Regions from separate parts of the Microbacterium sp. NPDC058342 genome, predicted to be linked through region 1. Evidence: predicted binding sites of a transcription regulator. Region 1 holds the regulator's gene; the other holds the start of a gene.

The links. The regulator HspR, encoded in region 1, represses chaperone genes until heat shock. The targets are predictions, from matches to a motif close to AAGTTGAGTCNNNNNGACTCAACTT.
Region 2: the regulator HspR is predicted to act here: its motif matches at 1,383-1,407, upstream of ACFWHT_RS12425 (ATP-dependent Clp protease ATP-binding subunit).

The regions. Positions count from the first base shown of each region.
Region 1 is NZ_JBHXID010000002.1:129,415-132,821, reverse strand. Features, by position in the region: gene ACFWHT_RS10645 (PucR family transcriptional regulator) at 1-10, opposite strand, end outside; gene mgtE (magnesium transporter) at 266-1,624, shown strand; gene ACFWHT_RS10635 (heat shock protein transcriptional repressor HspR) at 1,655-2,137, opposite strand; gene ACFWHT_RS10630 (DnaJ C-terminal domain-containing protein) at 2,156-3,148, opposite strand; gene ACFWHT_RS10625 (nucleotide exchange factor GrpE) at 3,156-3,407, opposite strand, start outside.
Region 2 is NZ_JBHXID010000002.1:532,160-535,566, forward strand. Features, by position in the region: gene purU (formyltetrahydrofolate deformylase) at 1-59, opposite strand, end outside; gene ACFWHT_RS12415 (glutaminase) at 135-593, shown strand; gene ACFWHT_RS12420 (GMP synthase) at 605-1,321, opposite strand; gene ACFWHT_RS12425 (ATP-dependent Clp protease ATP-binding subunit) at 1,422-3,407, shown strand, end outside.

The DNA.
Region 1 (3,407 bases):
GTCTGCGCATGTGCCCTCCTCGTGGCCGGGAACGGGGCGGTGGCTACCAACCTACGGGCTGCCGGTAAGATCGGTGCGGTACGCAATCCCGAGCACCCGGAAGTGAGGTGGTTAATCATGTCCAGTGACAGTCACAGTCGCAGACACACTCTCCCCACCGCTTCCGCACCGCTCGGCTGAGCAGCCCCGGCGGCGTCTGCTGCGACGCACGTCCCCTCGCCTGACGGCGATACCGCTCGGCGCGGTGCCTTCCTGAAGGCACGCCATGACCCCCACTCAGCTTCAGAACGTCTCCGAGGCCGCCGACGACATCCGCCGTCTCATCTCCCAGGGCGACCTGGCCGGCGCATCGGCGGTCCTCACACCGCTGTCGGTGCCCGAGGTCGTCGAGCTGGTCGACAGACTCGGCATCGAGGACGCGGCGATCGTCTACCGCCTGCTGGCCAAAGCCCGCGCGCTCGAGGTCTTCGAGGCGCTCTCTCCCGGCGCGCGCGGCGACCTCGTCGGCGCTCTGCGCAATGTCGAGGTCACCGCCCTGTTCGCCGAGATGGACCCGGACGATCGGGTCTGGCTGCTCGACGAGCTGCCGGCGACCGTCGCCCCGCAGCTGCTGCGCGGACTGACACGCCAGGAGCGCGACCTCACCTCCGGCATGCTCGGGTACCCGCACGCCTCGATCGGAAGGCGGATGAGCCCGGAGTTCGTCACCACGCATCCGCACCTCACGGTCGCCGAGACCCTGGTGCGGGTGCGCGCCGCGCTCGGCAGCGCCGAGACCGTCTACACGTTGCCGGTGACCGACGGCGGCCGGCGGGTCGTCGGCGTGGTGAGCCTGCGCGACCTGCTGTCGGCCGAGGAGGACACCGTCATCGCGGACCTGATGAGCGACGCGCACCTCGCCGAGGTCACGGAGGATGCCGAGGCCGCCGCCCGCCGCACCACCGACTACGGGCTGCTCGCCCTCCCGGTGGTCGACCGCGAGCAGCGGCTGGTCGGCATCCTCACGATCGACGACGCGGCGCGCATCCTGAAGCAGGAGGAGAGCGAGGATGCCGCGCGCCAGGGCGGCGTCGAGCCGCTGCGCCGCTCGTACCTGTCCACCCCGATCCGTCACCTGGTGCGTTCGCGGGTGGTGTGGCTGCTCGTGCTGGCCGTCGGCGCGACGCTGACCGTGCAGGTGCTCGACTCCTTCGAGGCGACGCTCGCGCAGATGACCGTACTGGCTCTGTTCGTGCCGCTGCTGATCGGCACGGGCGGCAACACCGGCAATCAGGCGGCCACGACGGTGACGCGCTCCCTCGCCCTCGGCGAGGTGACGCCGCGCGATCTGCGTCGCGTGCTCTCCCGCGAGATCCGGGTCGGGTTCAGCCTGGGACTGCTGCTCGGGATGCTCGGCTTCGCCCTGGCGGGGCTGATCTACGACTGGCACATCGGAACGGTGATCGGGCTGACACTCGTCGCGGTGTGCACCGTGGCCGCCTCGATCGGCGGCGTCATGCCGCTCGCGGCGCGAGCCATCCGGGTCGACCCGGCGGTGTTCTCCAACCCGTTCATCACGACCTTCGTCGACGCGACGGGCCTGATCATCTACTTCCTCATCGCGAAGGCCGTGCTGGGCATCTGAGGAGGACGACGGATCAGCGTCGCAGTCGGCTCAGCCGCCCTCGGAGGCAGGGGCGGAGTCGTCGGGCGCGGAACCGTCGGGGGCGGCGTCGTCTGAGACGGATGCCGCCCGCGGGCGCCACAGCACGACCTCGGTGGAGCGACGGATGCGGCGGCCCGAGGCGAGCGTGACGATCGATCCCGTCGCGCCGGCGGCGAAGACCCGCACGCCAGGTCGGCTCTCCCGCTCGCTGCGCAGCGCCCCCTCCAAGTCGGAGACGCGGCGGCGCAGCATCCGCACCTCGTCCTCCAGATCCAGCAGGCGCGCGATCGCCGGCAGGCTCATCCCCTCGCTCGAGAGCTGCGCGACCTCGCGGAGCTGCTCGATGTCGCGCATCGAGTAGCGCCGCGAGCCGCCGCGCGTGCGGCCGGGGACCACCAGGCCGATGCGGTCGTACTGCCGCAGCGTCTGGGGGTGCATCCCGGCCAGCTCGGCCGCGACCGCGATCGCGAAGACGGGGGATTCGGCGTCCATGTCAGGCCTGATTCCTCGTCACCCGCGAGCCTTGGACATCATCTCGGCCCGGGGGTTCTCCTTGGGCTCGAGCTCGTGGAAGCGCTCCAGTGCCTCGCGGGCCGCATCGTCGAGATGCGCGGGCACGGCCACCTGCAGCTCGGCGAGCAGATCGCCGGTGCCCTTCTTGGTCGAGGCGATGCCCCGGCCCTTCACCCGCAGCACGCGGCCCGAGGGGGTGCCGGGTGCCACCCGCAGCTTGACGGGGTCGCCGCCGAGCGTCGGGACCTCGATGGTGGCGCCGAGCGTGGCCTCGGTGAACGTGACGGGCACGGTCACCCGCAGGTTGAGCCCGTCACGGGTGAACACCGGATGCGGACGCACGGTCACCAGCACGACGATGTCACCGGGCTCCCCGCCGTCGGGCGAAGGCCGGCCGCGGCCGCGCAGCCGGATCTTCTGTCCATCGGCGACGCCGGCGGGCACCTTGATCTTGAACGGCTTGCCGTCCTCGGCCTGCAGGGTGATGGTCTCCCCCTGCGCCGCGGTGGCGAAGTCGATCGTGGTGCGGGCCGTGACGTCGGCGCCCTTCTGCGGGCCGCCGAAGCCGCGGAACCCGCCCGTCGGCTGCCCGAAGCGACCGGAGCCGAAGGAGCCTCCCCCGGCGCCGCCGCCCTGGCTGAACATCGAGAAGATGTCGTCGAAGTCGGCCTGCCGGCCGCCCTGCCCGAACCGGCTGAAGACGTCGTCGAAACCGCCCGCCCCGCCGCCGCCGGGCGCGGTGAAGCGCGCGCCCGATCCCATCGCACGGATCTCGTCGTACTCGCGACGCTGCTCGGCGTCGCTGAGCACGCTGTACGCCTCGCTGATCTCCTTGAACTTCGCCTCGGCAGCGGCATCCCCGGCGTTGGAGTCCGGGTGGTACTTGCGGGCAAGCTTGCGGTAGGTCTTCTTCAGATCCGCGTCGGAGATGTCCTTCGAGACGCCGAGCGTCTTGTAGAAGTCCTTGTCGAACCAGTCCTGGCTAGCCATCGATCACCTACTCCGCGGGGACGGCGACGACGACCTTCGCCGGTCGCAGCTCGACGTCGCCCAGGCGGTAGCCGACCTCGACGACGTCGAGGACGGTCGAGGAGGTGGCGCCGGGGGTGGGCTGCTGGAAGATCGCCTCGTGGCGCTGCGGGTCGAACTCCTCGCCCTTCTCGCCGTACGCGGTCACGCCGAGGCGTTCGACGACGCCACGCACCTTCTCGGCGATCACGGCGAAGGGCGAGCCCTCTGCGAGGTCGCC
Region 2 (3,407 bases), 400 kb from region 1:
ACGATGCCGGGCTGGTCGTCGCAGGCGATGAGGAGGCGCGCGGTGTCGGTCTGAGGCATGGATGCTCCTGAGCTGGGGTGTCCATCGATTCTGCCCGCATCGGCCCGGCCCGGGCGAATCGTTACCCTGGGTGGGTGACGACCACCAGTGCCCTCTTCGACGCCGCCCGCGAGCGCCTCGCCGGCGCGCGGCGCGAAGGGCTGGGGTTGCTGCGCACGTCCCGGTGGCGCGCCGACCGCATCGTGCGGGCCGGAACCGCGTGGCATCTGGGCGTGCTGCTGCTGACCGACGACGCGGTGCTCGCCACCGGTGAGATCCTGCGCGCCGCGGCGGAGGTGCGCCGGGGGTTCGCTGCGGAGTCGGCGCGGGCGCGGGCCGAACGGCGCGCGCAGGCGCGGCGCGGCGGCTTCGCGGAGGGCGAGGTGGTGCACCTCGGCTGGCGGACGCTGGATGTGACCGCGATCGACGCGGGCGGAGCATCCGGCCCTCTTGCGCTGCTCGACGGTGAACCGGGCGTGCGCTGGTCGCCCGGCGGCGCGCTCGTGCCGCTGGCCGGATACCTCGACGAGAAGATCGCGCTGCTGCGCGGCTGAAGCGGGCGCCCTCAGTCGGCGAGCAGGCCGGGGAAGCGGCTCAGCAGATCGGCGCCGTCGACGGCGGCCGAGAGCACCATCCGCTCGGTGACGGCGTACTCGCGGGGGTCGAAATAGCCGGATGCCCGGTACACCGCCATCCGATCGGCGAAGTCCTGCGGTGAGGCCTCGGGGTGGAACTGCGTCGCATAGAGGCGGCTGCCGACCCGGTATGCCTGCACGGGGCAGGCGTCGTTGGTCGCGAGCAGCACCGCCCCGGGCGGTGTCGAGGCGGCGGATTCCTTGTGGGCCGTGAACACCGACATCTCCGGGGCGCCCGGTCCGAACAGCGGGTCGTCGGCTCCCTCGTCGGTGATGCGGATGCGAGCCGCCTGCACCCGCTCGGGATGCCGCATCGTGACCGTGCCGCCGAGCATCCGGGTGACCACGCCGATGCCGTAGCAGGTGAACAGTGCGGTCGCGTGGTCGTCGAGCGCGCGAGCGGCGATCCGCTCGAGGTCGTGTTCCACGGCCTGCTGGGTCTCGCTCTTGTCGGCATCCGTGACGTTGAACGGCGAGCCGCCGATGACGAATCCGTCGTACTGCTCCCACTCCACCGTCTCCAGCGAGGCATGCAGCAGATCGATCCTGTCGAGGTCGCGGATGCCGAGATCGCGGGCGAAGGAGCGGTGCTCGGCGTCCGCCGCGCTCCGCTCGGGGCGAGCGCACACGTAGAGCACCGAGGACATGCAGTGATTCTATTCGCGGGGTTTGACGGACGACGGGAATACGGGTCATCATGTGACGTTGAACTTGATAGAAGGACGCTCAAGTTTGAGAGGAAGCGACATGCCCAACGACTTCAACGACGCGGGCCCGGGTTCGTTCGACGAGTTCCTGGCCCGGTATCTCGCCGGTGAGCAGGCCCGGCAGGCCCGCTCGATCGACCTCAGCCGGTTCCTCACCGCGCGCACGCAGCAGATCCTGCAGCGCGCCGGACGATTCGCGCTCGAACGCGGCCAGACCGACCTCGATGCCCTGCACGTGCTGCGCATGATCGTGGAGGACGAGGCCGTGTCTCAGGCGATCCGGCAGATCGGCGTCGACCCGCGGACCATCGTCAAGGCCGTCGAGGCACGGTTGCCCGTCCCGGGCGGAGCGTCGGATCACGACGCCGCCACGATCACGCCCAGCGCCAGTCGCGCGCTGTTCCACTCGTATCAGGTCGCCCGCTCGTCGGGCGGGACGTACATCGAGCCGGAGCATCTGTTCTTCGCACTCGTGCTCGGCCAGGACGTGCCGGCCGGGCAGATCCTGGCGCGCGCCGGCGTGACCGCCGAGGCGCTCACACAGAGCCTGCGCGAGCCCGTGTCGGCCGGTGCCTCCACGGACGCCCCCGTCGCGGATGCGGCATCCGGCACCCCGATGCTCGACCAGTTCGGGCTCGACCTGACCGCCCGTGCGCGCGCGGGCGAGCTCGACCCTGTGATCGGCCGGGCATCCGAGATCGACCAGACCATCGAGATCCTCAGCCGGCGCACCAAGAACAACCCGGTGCTCATCGGCGAGGCCGGCGTCGGCAAGACCGCGATCGTCGAGGGCCTCGCCCGCGCGATCGTCGAAGGCGCCGTGCCCGCCCAGCTGAAGGACCGCCGCGTGATCGCCCTCGATCTGCCGGCGATGCTCTCCGGCACCCGCTACCGCGGCGACTTCGAGGAGCGCCTCACCAAGACGATGGAAGAGATCGCTGCGAACCGGGGCGAGATCATCGTCTTCATCGACGAGGTTCACACCGTCGTCGGTGCGGGCGGCGCGGGCGACGGCGGCGGAATGGACGCGGGCAACATCCTCAAGCCCCGTCTGGCACGCGGTGATCTGCACCTGGTCGGTGCGACGACCCTCAGTGAGTATCGCCGTATCGAGAAGGACCCGGCGCTGGAGCGCCGCTTCCAGCCCGTGAAGGTCGCCGAGCCCTCCATCGAGGACGCCGTGCGCATCCTCGACGGCCTGAAGCCCGCCTACCAGGAGCACCACGCCGTCACCTACACGGATGAGGCGATCCGCGCCGCTGTCGAACTGAGCGCGCGCTATCTGCCCGATCGCGTGCTGCCGGACAAGGCGATCGATCTGATCGACCAGGCCGGTGCGCGGCTGCGGCTTCAGCTGGGCGTCGCCCCCGACATCGACAAGCTCTTCGCCGAGCTCGCCGAACTGGAATCACGCAAGAACGCGGCGGTCTCGGCCGAGCACTATGAGGAGGCGTCGCGCATCCGCGACGAGATCGCCGAGGTGCAGCGCCGCATCGACGGAACCGGCACGTCCGCGTCCGCGACGGCCTCGACCGAGGCGGTCGTGGATGAGGCGCAGATCGCCGCGGTGATCTCGCGGGCCACGGGCATCCCGGCGAGCCGCCTCACCGAGACCGAGCGCGAGCGACTGAGCGACCTCGAAGCCGACCTGCACGCCCGGGTGATCGGGCAGGACGACGCGGTCGCCGCCGTGGCGCGCGCGGTCCGGCGCAGCCGCACCGGCATGGGCGACTCCCGCCGCCCGGTGGGATCGTTCCTGTTCCTGGGTCCCACCGGTGTCGGCAAGACCGAACTGGCCAAGGCCCTCGCCGACCGCCTGTTCGACGACGAGACCGCCGTGATCCGCTTCGACATGAGTGAGTTCGGCGAGCGGCACACCGTCTCACGCCTGGTCGGCGCCCCTCCCGGATACGTCGGATACGACGAGGCCGGCCAGCTCACCGAGCGCGTGCGACGCAACCCGTACTCGATCGTGCTGTTCGACGAGATCGAGAAGGCACACCCCGACGTGTTCAATCTGCTGCTG